One region of the Paenibacillus sp. AR247 genome, then DNA from elsewhere that is predicted to be linked to it. Evidence: a T-box and tRNA genes for the amino acid it is inferred to sense, from the RefSeq annotation. Region 1 holds a T-box; the other holds one or more tRNA genes.
What was found. The T-box of region 1 lies ahead of leuS (leucine--tRNA ligase). A T-box ahead of a tRNA ligase gene usually reads a tRNA of that ligase, here a tRNA-Leu.
Positions count from the first base shown of each region.

Region 1 (6,070 bases):
ATCGATGTACTGTTGTCTGGCAGTGGGATGAATAAAGGTACATGTGATGGCCAGGTCAGTGAGAAAAGGACCGAATCCGCATGCGCCAAAGTCAATGGGATGGGCAGCCCCATCTGCAAACACGATATTGGGAGGAACGATATCTCCGTGCAATACACCCCAAGTCAACTTGTTTTTAGGGAGTGTGTCCAGCAAAGCCATCGCTTTTTCCCCGGCGGCTTCAAGAATCTGAACATCATGTGCATCTAATAACCCTTCCCGCACCTGCTGCTTGAGCAGGTCCAGAGCGTTCTGTATGCGTTCACGATGAACCGTTGGACGGATAAAAGACGAAGGGGGCTGCCACATACTGGCATGCTGATGCAAAGCTGCCGTCATTTCAGCGGTGGACTTCAATTCCTGATCGCTGGTAAAGTACTGTTTTTGCTCGCCTTCCACCCAACGGAGCATCGTACAACTTATATCGTCCACTTGTGTAACATAAGAACCCAGCCGATTACGTTTTGGCACAGGGAGGGTGAGATGGGTATCACGATTAAGCGCATCCAACCATACCAGCTCAGATTCCAGTACATCCCGGCGCGTCCACATGGTTTCAAGCGTACTGATTTTTAGATTTGTGAACACGCAGGCTGTACAGCAGCCCATGATGATCTTCAATTTTGAAAACCGCGGCACCGCTTTGTGCTACGGGCGACACGGATACAGCATTTATATCGTACTGAGCAAACGCATGCTGCGCGATGATTGCAAGATCCATTCGATTCACACCTTCTAAAGGAAATAGCCCCTAACACCGGGGGATTGATATGATACTCGCTCTAGAGCTGAACTACAGCTTAATGACAGGAATCCAAACCTCCATTTCGTACATGTTGTTACCGAGATCGTAAGTCATTTCAAATTCGGGACCGTTTGCCGCTTCGTAATGAGAGCTTGGAAACCACTCGCCCCAGATCCGCCTCCACAATCCATGAATGTCATTCTGTCCACTCGGATTGATTCCGGTTGAAAAAATCGCATAAGACTGAGGGGGGATTTGAAGCTTTTCAAATCCTTCAGGCAAGCCGCTTTGGGGTAAAAAGTAACCGATCATGTACGAAAGTTGTTCTCCTTGCTTGTTGTATAAAACCGCATGGAGCTGGCCGTGTTCGCCTAAACCTGCGGCAGCGCGGATTCGTTTGACCGTTCCATCGGAAATACACTTTTGCCAAAACGCGGGTATTTCGATAAACGGATTCTCGCCGTCGGCATGGATCACAGTCGAAACGCCGAACATTTCAAAGGCAGGTTTTCCTTCCATTCTGTAGTTCATCTCGACATCTCCGCGAATCGAAATGTGAAAGGATAACCGAGGATAAGCCTTAAGCGACACACCGTTGTCGCGCGCAGCCTTTGGCATGACACCGTGCATTTTTTTGAACGCCCTGGAAAATGCCTCGGGTGATTCGTAACCATACTTCAGTGCAATATCGATCACCTTTACACCACCGGATTGCAGTTCAAATGCGGCAAGGGTAAGCCGTCTGCGCCGAATATACTCGGACAGCGAAACGTTTGTGATGAACGAAAACATGCGTTGAAAATGGTAAGCCGAGCAGCAGGCCGTTCCGGCCACTTGGTCATAGTTGATCTCTTCCGACAGATGCGTTTCGATGTATTCCAACGCATGATTCATGCGTTTCAGCCAATCCATACAGATCATCCCTTCAACATTAATTATATGGAGTACCGAAAATGAAGCCTTGCATTCCATGCACAGAAATATCAGGTTTTCCGTCTTGCCTTACCACATACGCTGCAGTTCCTAAAAGAAAAAACGAACAGCTGAACAAATCAGCTGTTCGTGGTCAGTCCTGAAGCATTTCGCCGAGCAACACGCCGTCCGGATGGTTCAGCTTGCGGAATTGTCCCGGCGTGTAGCCGGTTTCCTTTTTAAACTTGCGGATAAAATTCGGGGTGTCGGCATACCCGACCCGGCCGATGATTTCCTTGAGCGGTTCCTGGGTCGTCACGAGCAGCCGCTTGACCTCCTCCATCCTTTTCTGCCAGATGTACTGGGTAAAGTTCAGCCCCACATTTTCCTTAAACGTCCGGCTGAAATGCGATGGAGAAATTTCAAACAGATCCGCCAGGCTCTCCAGGCTCAGGCTGTGATCCATAAAGTGCTGGTCAATATAGCCGAGCATCTGGTCCTTCAGCGAGCTCTCCTTATGCTTGGTCTCCTGCTGCACCTGCGTGCAAATATAGGAGGCCAGCTTCCTGAGCTGCCCCTCGAATTCATCCAGGGACTGAAAAGCGCTGCTGGTCGGAATCTCCTGCGTAATATGGTGGATGCCAAGCTCCGAGGCGGTCTTCAGCATCGTATTGAGAATGTCAAAGCAGATGCAGCGGGAGAGCAGCGGTGACGGGCTGCCCTCTTTTAGGCTCGTCATCGCTTCGCCGATCATGTGGGCAGAGACGTCATGGCTGCCCTGTTTCAAGCTTTGGGACAGCTTCAGCAGCACGTTTTTCGGAATCCAGAAGGCTTCCTCGCTCGCCGGCGCCAGTTTTTCAAAGAACGTAATACCGCCTTTCTCCGACGGAGTATGGAATTCCAGCGCCGAGCAGGCTTCGATAAAAGACTGATTGAGCTGCCCCGCCTGTGAATATCCGGTGCCGACGCCCATGATGGGGTTAAAGTCGAACGCCTCCAGGATATTGCTGCGGACGGCATCGACGATCCGGCTCATATGGATGAAGCTCTCCATCGCCGGGTGCGGGTCAAAGCAGACGATGAGGGCCATCTGGTCACGGCGCGGGAGCTCCACGCTGTAAGCGGATGCCCGGAGCCCGGGGATGTCCACTTCGGCAAGGAGGGAAGCGAGCGTCTGCCAATCCTGGTAATCCTGGGAATGGTCAGCAAGCTCGCCTCGTTCCAAGGCGATGACAAAAAACTGCGAACGGTCAAACCGGATATTAAAGGCTTCCAGCAGATCCGGCTCGAGCTCCCGGTCTTCTCCCTGCTGGAGCAGTCTCAGCAGAAGATGGTTCCGGGCGTACGGTTCCTGAAGGTCGGCACGGGAGCTATATTCCTGCAGCGCGGAGCGGATATGCTCCAGTTCATTGACCGGAAGGAGCGCATCTCCCGTTCCCCGGTCGTTTCTGGACTTCGAATTGGCGAAATCGACTAGGGCCGAAATCGGGTGATATTGTCTGCGGGCCAGAAGCAGGGCGATGCCGATGCCTGCCAGCACCACGATGCTGAACAGCATGATGATAAAGCTGCGGATGTGCAGCACGCTGCTGAAAAACTGATCGCTTGGCATCAGCGTCACATACGTCCAGCCGTTCATGTCCGATTTGGTGGAAACGACGGAATGCGCTTTTCCGCCCAGCTCCACGCTGTGAATGCCCGGATCGAGGGAAAACAGATGTCCCGTGTCCAGGCCGTTGATCGTTTCACCGTGATTGTTGGCGGCCAGCACCTGTCCGTGGTTGTCAAAAATGTACGCCAGCCCCTTGTAGCTGCCCAGAATGGAATCGATCAGACCCGTGAGCTCCGACTCATCGATCAAATACATGACCGTTGCGTGGGGATTCGGGCTGTTCGGCGTAATCGGCACCAGGTAGGCAAGCAGCGACTGCTGCCTGTAAGTGCCCCGGATCACCCGGTCCGCCGGACGCATTGTGGGAAAGGACACGTCGTTTAAATCGCCCATCAGGCTGTCTTTGGACCAATTCTGGAATATGTACTTCTCGCTGAACACGTCCAAGCTGCTAAGCCCCTGCGAGGAGTAAATCCGGTCGTCATGATGAAAATATAAAAATACATCTCCGATGATGGAGCTGGTTGACTTAAATTGATCCAGAGCGTCGATCGCCTCCCGGGAATAGAACGGATCATGGACCCGGTAAGAGATCAGGCGGTCGTCGTAGGCGATCCTTGAGGCGATGTCGCCGAGCTCCTTCATACGGCCGTCGACGATGCTTTCCGCCTGCGTCAGCTGGTTCAGATGGCTTTGCTCGATTTCCTCCCGGAGGTTGCCCGCGGCGCTTTGGTAGATGAAGACGGTTACAAAAACGAGAGGAAGCAGCAAAATAAACAGATAAGACCATATATATTTCAAAAACAGCTTCGATTTCAAGTACCTTCTGAGGTTACGCTTCAAACTTTCCGCCTCCCTTTGGTTCAATCATAACAAAAAATTCCCTACCGGACATGGAATAATTCCGGCTGGCGGGTTTTTTGGAGGGAAAAGCAGGGCTTGTCCGCCAGGCTGGATACGTTGACTCGATGGATTTTTTTATATATAATATGTTTCAATGTTTCAACCATGAAAAACTGCAAATGAAGCGATGATAAGGGGTATTAGTTCCAGGGATGTCATACAGAGAGCCGGCGGGGGGTGCAAGCCGGTTGACGATTTGGGATGAACTCGCCTTTGAGCTATGATGTGAAGCGCGTTCAGAACGCGTCAAGAATCATCGATTCACCCGCGTTAAGGGTGCAAAGGGAGCGGGGATAAAGCATGTCCTCCGCTAACTAGGGTGGTACCACGGGAATCAAACCTCTCGTCCCTAGCGATGATACGCTATGGATGAGAGGTTTTTTTGTTGCAAACATGAAAGACGAGCGCCGTGCCGTCCCGGAATAACGGGCGGGCAGCGGGCGCACTTTAGGAGGCAAATGAGCATGAGTAACCAAGAGCAGGTTCAAGGCCAGGGCTACCAGCACAAGGTGATTGAACCGAAATGGCAGAAGTATTGGGATGAGCATCACACATTCAAGACGACAGAGGATCCTGAAAAGCCGAAATTTTACGCGCTGGATATGTTTCCTTACCCGTCCGGAGCGGGGCTTCATGTCGGCCACCCGGAAGGGTACACGGCGACGGACATCGTTTCCCGCTTCAAGCGGATGAAGGGCTATAACGTGCTGCATCCGATGGGTTGGGACGCATTCGGCCTGCCGGCGGAGCAGCATGCGATGGATAAGGGCGAGCACCCTCGGGAAATCACGATCAAGAACATTAACACGTTCCGGCGTCAGATCAAGTCGCTCGGCTTCTCTTATGACTGGGACCGCGAGATCAGCACGACCGATCCGGAATATTATAAATGGACGCAGTGGATTTTCATCCAGCTGTACAAACGCGGCCTTGCCTATGTTGCCGAAGTGCCTGTGAACTGGTGTGAAGCCCTCGGGACCGTACTGGCCAACGAGGAAGTCATCGACGGGAAGAGCGAGCGCGGCGGCCATCCGGTCGTCCGCAAGCCGATGCGCCAATGGATTCTGAAGATTACCGAGTATGCCGACCGGCTGCTGGAAGATCTGGATGACCTGGATTGGAGCGAAAGCCTGAAGGATATGCAGCGCAACTGGATCGGAAGATCGAAGGGCGCTGAAGTGCAGTTCGAAATCGAAGGGCATGACGCCAAGCTGACGGTATTTACGACCCGTCCCGACACGCTGTTTGGCGCTACTTATTGCGTGCTCGCTCCCGAACAGGAGCTGGTAGAGCGCATTACGACGCCTGAACAGAAGGATGCGGTGAAGGCCTACCAGGAGCAGGCAGCCCGCAAGAGCGATCTGGAGCGCACCGATTTGGCCAAAGACAAAACCGGTGTGTTTACCGGAGCCTATGCCGTCAATCCGGTGAGCGGCGAGAAGCTCCCGATCTGGATTGCGGATTACGTGCTGGCAGGTTACGGAACCGGAGCCATTATGGCGGTGCCGGGGCATGATTCCCGCGACTGGGAATTCGCCAAGAAATTCGGCCTGAACATCGTCGAAGTGGTCAAAGGCGGAAACGTGCAGGAGGAAGCTTATACCGGGGACGGAGAGCATGTGAACTCGGGCCCGCTGAACGGACTGCACACCGAAGAAGCCATCGCTGCAATGATCGCGTGGCTTGAGGAGAACGGCAAAGGCCAGGGCAAGGTAACCTACCGCCTGCGTGACTGGCTGTTCAGCCGCCAGCGCTATTGGGGCGAGCCGATTCCGATTCTGCATCTGGAGGACGGCACAATGAAGACCGTTCCCGAGGATCAGCTTCCGCTGCTGCTGCCGGATGTGGATCAAATCAAG
Region 1 is NZ_PCZT01000012.1:138,991-145,060, forward strand. It holds gene CPT76_RS21960 (phosphotransferase enzyme family protein) at 1-660, opposite strand, end outside; gene CPT76_RS21965 (AraC family transcriptional regulator) at 833-1,756, opposite strand; gene CPT76_RS21970 (helix-turn-helix domain-containing protein) at 1,851-4,151, opposite strand; T-box leader at 4,330-4,565, shown strand; partial or broken gene leuS (leucine--tRNA ligase) at 4,676-6,070, shown strand, end outside.

Region 2 (6,070 bases), on a different contig from region 1:
TAAATAAGCCCGGCGGTCAGCCGGATCCGGCTTGCGCTGAATCAGTTCTTTCTTGTCCAGCACATCGAGAATGCGGGTGATGGAGGGCTGGTCTTTGCCGGAGCGAAGCGCGAGTTCCTTCTGGTTAATGCCTTCCTGGAGGTGAACCTGGTACAGTACGGACCATTGCTCGGGTGTGATGCCGTAAGGCTTAAGCAGGCCTGCAAAAATAGAAGACATTCTGCGGGACATATTTCCGTATCGGAAACCGATCGTTTGGGACGAAGATGAGAAGCGGGTCAGGGAAAACACTCCTTCAAAATATAATTGTCATAACAATTATATGGATATGAACAAAGAACGTCAACGAAAAAAAGCTGCGGTGCGTTGACGATGATTTTGAAGAAGTGTTTTGTTGGGGAAGAGACTGGAGGTGGTGCAGCTACTGATGAGTAGGCGTGTCCAATATGGACGAGTACTTGGGATACAGCCGGCGTATGCAGTCCGGGCAAATATCGTGCGTGAATTCGGTGTGGGCATGCTTTTGCAAAAAACTCTCGATGGAATTCCATAAGTCATCGTCATCGCGAATTCGTTTGCAGACAGCGCAGATGGGCAGCAATCCGCGTAGAGTGCGGATCTGGGATAAGGCGGTCATCAAGTCGTTCTCGAGCTGTTTGCTTCGGCTGATATCCGACAGGCAGACGATCATTCCCCGGGGTTCCTCCCTGGCGCCGTTCCGGAGCGGGAATGCCTCGATTTGAAACCAGCGGGAGGGCTGGATGCAGCTCGATCGGAATTCGTTCCTGTAGTATGTAGAAATACCCTGCAAAACCGCCTGGAGTCTGTCCAGGTCTTGTTCGTCTTCTCCCGAAAGGGCGTCGGCGATTTGCATGAAATTAATACCAACCCAGTTAAAGGATTGGGGGACGCCTTCGTCATATGCGCTTTGAATCCAGGCGTGGTTCACTGAAATGATAACTCCTCCGGCATCCACGACGGCAATACACTGCCTCATGGCATGGATCAATTCATGATAAGAAATGTCGAGTGTGTGCAAAAGCGGTCGCTCCCTGTCTTGGTATTGGTCATAAGCGGGCCCGAATCGCGTTGGAAAGGTAAGGTCAGATATGAAGTGAATGATTGCAGGGCGGTTGGATTAGAAAAGGGACTAATGATACAATAAGAGCCATAGGTATGGAAATTCCTAATATAAAGAATACTATACACGTTTTTGCGTCATATTGCAAGCATAAAAATTACTTAAATGCGTCGTTTTTTTGCGACATGACTGGAAGGCGGTTTTTTATGCAATCCATTTACGGACGTATTGAGGCATTGATTAAGCAGAAGGGGATGACCAAAAAGTCGTTTTGCGAGCAGCTTAATATCAGCACGGGGAATTTCGGAGATTGGAAAAGGGGGAAGTCCACCCCGAGCACCAATAAATTGATCGAAATTTCGAGCTTTTTCGGCGTCAGCCTTGACTGGCTGATTCTGGGTAAGGAACCGGGGCCGTATATGGTGAAAGAGCAGCAGGATCCTTATTTGTGGGAAAACGGAAGGCAGTTAAATGAAATGCCGCTATCCGATCACGAGAAGGAGTTTATCAAGGAGTACATCAAGTTTGTGGAATACCGGAAGAACCAGTCCCGCGATCAGTAAGATGAAGGTCAAGTACATACATGGGAACAGAAAAGGCACTTCGCTGCGGCAGGGCAGAGCGGAGTGCCTTTGTGGTGTTGGTAAAGGGTTCACGAGGCGATATGGGAGTCGTTCTCCTGGATGTTGACAAGGTCTGTGGGCAGGGAGTCTTTCTCCGCTGTCCATGCGCGCTCCATTTCAGCCGTCCATTTGCCGGCCAACGCTTTGGCGTCGTGAGGCGGAATGCTTAGCGAGCGGGCAGCGAGCTGGATGCATGTGCAGACCGCAGATTGCATATAGCCATAAACGGTGTGGTCGCGGCTGGACCCGAGCTGATAGTTGACATAGGCATGCGCCGTGGCCAGGCAGACGGGAGACAGCTCCTTCTGCGCGAGTTCGTCAAGAACCTTCAGATTGAGCCAGGGGTACAGAGCCTGGGCCAGTTTCAAAAGTCTTCTGCCCCGTTGGCGCACCGCTTCATCATTTTCATGTGCAGCGATTCTTCCGAGGATGTACCGGTCAATTCGGGCGATCTGACGGATATCCCGTTGGTCGGCAGCTGCGTAAATCGCCAGAATGGCCGCGCCGTCTTGGCGGACCAAGCGATTCGTCATCGGATGAAGGATGAACCCTTCCAGCTCTTCCTGGCTCTGGATGCGCCCTTCTGCAATTCGGGTTTGGAGGTCAAACACATGGCTGAAGCCTCCAACCGACAAGTCGTTATCCAGCGTTTGCACGTAATCGAGCAGTTTGGTGCTTTTGTCGTTCAACACGGTCACCTCCAGATTATCTTATGACAATAAATATGACGTGAATTGCAGATTGGAATCATCGAACACTATTATTTGTAAGTTAATATTACATAAATATAATGATTTGTCAATGTTAGAGCGACTTATTCACTGTATTAGGTGGTTTTAATGTTATATAATATTACACAAATGATGTTCTAATTCATTTCCCTTTACAATTCGGATGATTTTGTGTATAATAAAAAGTTCGCTAAATGAACTTTGGATATGCGGTAGTGGTGGAATGGCAGACACGCTATCTTGAGGGGGTAGTGGGCGTACGCCCGTGGAGGTTCGAGTCCTCTCTACCGCATCTATGAACACAGAAAGAAGCTTCCTTGGAGAAATCCAGGGAAGCTTTTTTGCTTTGTGGCATGTTGTGTCACTATTCGCTTTTTCCGGATGCAAGCAGCTTGCGGATGTCGTTTTCGATTTTGTCGGGTGTCGTTTTGGGCGCGTAACGCTTGATGACCCTGCCCTTGGAATCGACCAGGAACTTGGTAAAGTTCCACTTGACCGCTTTTGATCCGAGCACACCTGGCGCTTCCCTGGTCAGGTATTGAAACAGTGGATGGGCGTTGCTGCCCTTGACGTCGATCTTCTCAAACATCGGGAACGTGACCCCGTAATTCATCTGGCAGAATTCGCCGATCTCCTCGCTGGTACCTGGCTCCTGATTGGCAAACTGGTTGCTCGGAAAACCGAGAATTTGAAAATGATGGTCGCGGAACTCGTCGTACAGCTCCTGCAGCCCGCGAAACTGCGGCGTAAATCCGCATTTGCTGGCCGTGTTCACGATCAGCAGCACGTCACCTTCATATTCCTTTAACGATACCTCTTTGCCGCGCAGCGTGTTCACTTGAAAATCGTAGACGCTCACTGCCATCCTCCTCCTTTTGTGCTGCTATGAATCATCATCCAGCCGAAGCATTTACCAAGCGCACAATTTAATTTTAAACGATTGAACTGTAATGTCAATGCGGATATTCCTGCGAGCCAGTGTCCCTGAATGACCTGGTTTTCATAAATGCGCCAAATCGGGAGCATGGAAGAGGTAGAAGTCAAAAAGCCAAAATGTAAGCGCTAATAAGGTCCTGAATGTTCCAAAATTCGCGGTTCATGATTTTTAGACTGCCTTTACAGCTTGGAAGGAGCGGGTGTATGATTCAGAGCGTATTCAATACAGTTTCCATTACTAATCGCTGAGTTTCCGCAAAAAAGCGCGGAAATCGGGGGAACCAAACGCGTGCCATGGAGCAGCGAACCGGTGTGAGAGTCGGGGGGCTGCAGCCAGCCGCAGGGGTGAATCCCGGCTACGGATGCCATGGATCCGGCCGGGTAGAGCGACTCTCACCGCTCGAATCCGTCAGCTAACCTCGTAAGCGCCGTTTGAGAGAGGAATGATGAAACTTGCGACCCGAATAAACCTTCGGATCACAGGGGGATCAGCTGGCCTCTGTGTTTTTTTACCCTTTTTTAGCTTACTGGAACAAAAGAGAGCATTCATCACAATCAAATACACTTATCAATAACGCTTAATTTCGGCCGGAAACGGCCGGGAGCGGGGGAACCACAGCGGCCGCCTGGAACGGAAGCCGCCGGGGTGAATCTTTCCGGTACGATAAGTACCGGAAGGTAGGGCGACTCTCACGCCCGAATCCGACAGCTAACCTCGTCAGCGTAACGGGAGAGGCAGCACTTGTCGTGCGCATGTTGAATATAGGACGATCCTATTTATATTCGTCCACATTCAAGAAGCCGCGGGAAAGGTCCTTCTTTCCCTGCGGCTTCTTTTGCGTATTCGCGGCTGCCGCACAGGAGGAGCCTTTGAAATGGACAACGTCGTCATTGTGACCGCGCCGAACGAGGCGGGACGCAATTTTATCAAGCTGCTGATGTATTGGAAGAGGCCCTTTGCCGTTCTGACCAACAGTGCCCGGGAGGAACGCCTCTTGAGAAAAATGGGGGTGCAGCGGATCATCCGGCTGAATACGAATCACGCGGAGGATTGGGTGGTTCCCGAAATAGAGGTCGGCAAAATCTTTCTGTTTGAAAGCAGCCTCAACCTGACCTGCCGCTATTTGCAAATCTGCCGTCCCTGGACGTCGGAACCGGTATATGTCATTACGCAGAGGGGCAGCTCACCCGGCATTTACCGGGGGCTTGGTGCAGATCACATCATTTATACCTTAAACGGCGAAGTCGGATTTTTACTAAAATAAAGATGATTCTAACCATGTAAAGGAGAGACCGGAAACGATGATGGATGTATATATGATACTTGCACTCGCTGCCACTTATGGCGTGTTCTTGTTATTTCTTCATTGGTGCGGCCGAGTGGTGGAAGAAGGGGGCAAAGACCAATGATTGTCGTTGGAGCATTCGCCGTGCTTGTCTTTATCTATTTGGTTTACGCCTTGATCCATCCGGAAAAATTTTGACCGGTATTTTAAATCTGTAAGCCTCAAGGGGCCAAAGCAGAACATGCTCGTAAGAGGGGGAAGCCAACCTTGGATATTTTGCAAATTTGTATCGTGATTTTTGTGCTCCTGCTGCTCGTGAAGCCGGTAGGCACTTACGTATATCATATGTTCTCCAATGAACCGAATCGGACGGACCGGATCTTTGGCGGCGTGGAAAGAGTTCTATACCGGATCATCGGGCTGAAGCAGCTGGGCAGCATGAATTGGAAAAAGTACGCCCTCAGCATGATCGCAACAAATATCTTTCTGGTAGCGATCAGCTATATATTGCTCCGAACGATGGGCGCCCTGCCGGGCAACCCGAGCGGCATCGGCAATATGGAGGCGAGCCTGTCCTTCAACACGGTCATCAGCTTTATGACGAACACGAACCTCCAGCATTACAGTGGAGAGAGCGGCATGTCTTATTTTGGCCAAATGATCGTCATCACGATGATGATGTTTACCTCGGCAGCCTCGGGCCTGGCTATCGCGATTGCTTTTATGCGCGGCATCACCCGCAGGGGTGAGGGGCTCGGGAACTTCTTCGAGGACTTTATCAAGGCGCATGTCCGCCTGTTCGTGCCGCTCGCCCTCATCGTGACCCTGGTGCTGGTCGGGCTCAAAGTGCCGCAGACGCTGGAGCCGATGCGGGCCGTGCAAACGCTGGGAGGCGGCGTGCAGCAGATTCCGCTGGGTCCTGTAGCCTCGCTGGAATCGATCAAGCACCTCGGAACGAACGGGGGAGGTTTCTTCGGCGTCAACTCGGCCCATCCGTTCGAGAACCCGAGCCCGCTGACCAACGTGATCGAAATTCTCAGCATGTGGACGATTTCAGCGTCGCTGCCTTACACGTTCGGACGGTTCGCCCGGAACAAGAAGCAGGGCTGGATGATTTTCAGCGTCATGATGACGCTGTTCGTAGCGTTCCTGTGCCTGACGTATTTCGCGGAAAAAGCCGGCAACCCGCTGATCAACCAATTGGGAATCAACAGCTCGGCCGGCAGCATGGAAGGCAAGGAGGTGCGCTTTGGTATCGCGCAGTCCGCGTTGTTCACGACGGTCACCACCGCCGCAACGACGGGGTCGGTCAACAACATGCATGATACGCTGACGCCTCTGGGGGGACTTGCGCCTCTGGCCGAAATGATGCTGAACGTCGTGTTCGGCGGCAAGGGGGTCGGTTTCGTCAAT
Region 2 is NZ_PCZT01000025.1:250,928-256,997, reverse strand. It holds gene CPT76_RS34075 (MarR family winged helix-turn-helix transcriptional regulator) at 1-219, opposite strand, end outside; gene CPT76_RS34070 (PAS domain-containing protein) at 422-1,039, opposite strand; gene CPT76_RS34065 (helix-turn-helix domain-containing protein) at 1,288-1,644, shown strand; gene CPT76_RS34060 (urease accessory protein UreF) at 1,734-2,393, opposite strand; tRNA gene CPT76_RS34055 (tRNA-Leu) at 2,645-2,727, shown strand; gene CPT76_RS34050 (glutathione peroxidase) at 2,800-3,294, opposite strand; cyclic di-AMP (ydaO/yuaA leader) riboswitch at 3,605-3,815, shown strand; cyclic di-AMP (ydaO/yuaA leader) riboswitch at 3,937-4,109, shown strand; gene CPT76_RS34045 (hypothetical protein) at 4,247-4,636, shown strand; gene kdpF (K(+)-transporting ATPase subunit F) at 4,778-4,855, shown strand; gene kdpA (potassium-transporting ATPase subunit KdpA) at 4,925-6,070, shown strand, end outside.
Region 2: it has a tRNA-Leu gene. The T-box ahead of leuS (leucine--tRNA ligase) is inferred to sense a tRNA for this amino acid. The anticodon was not compared.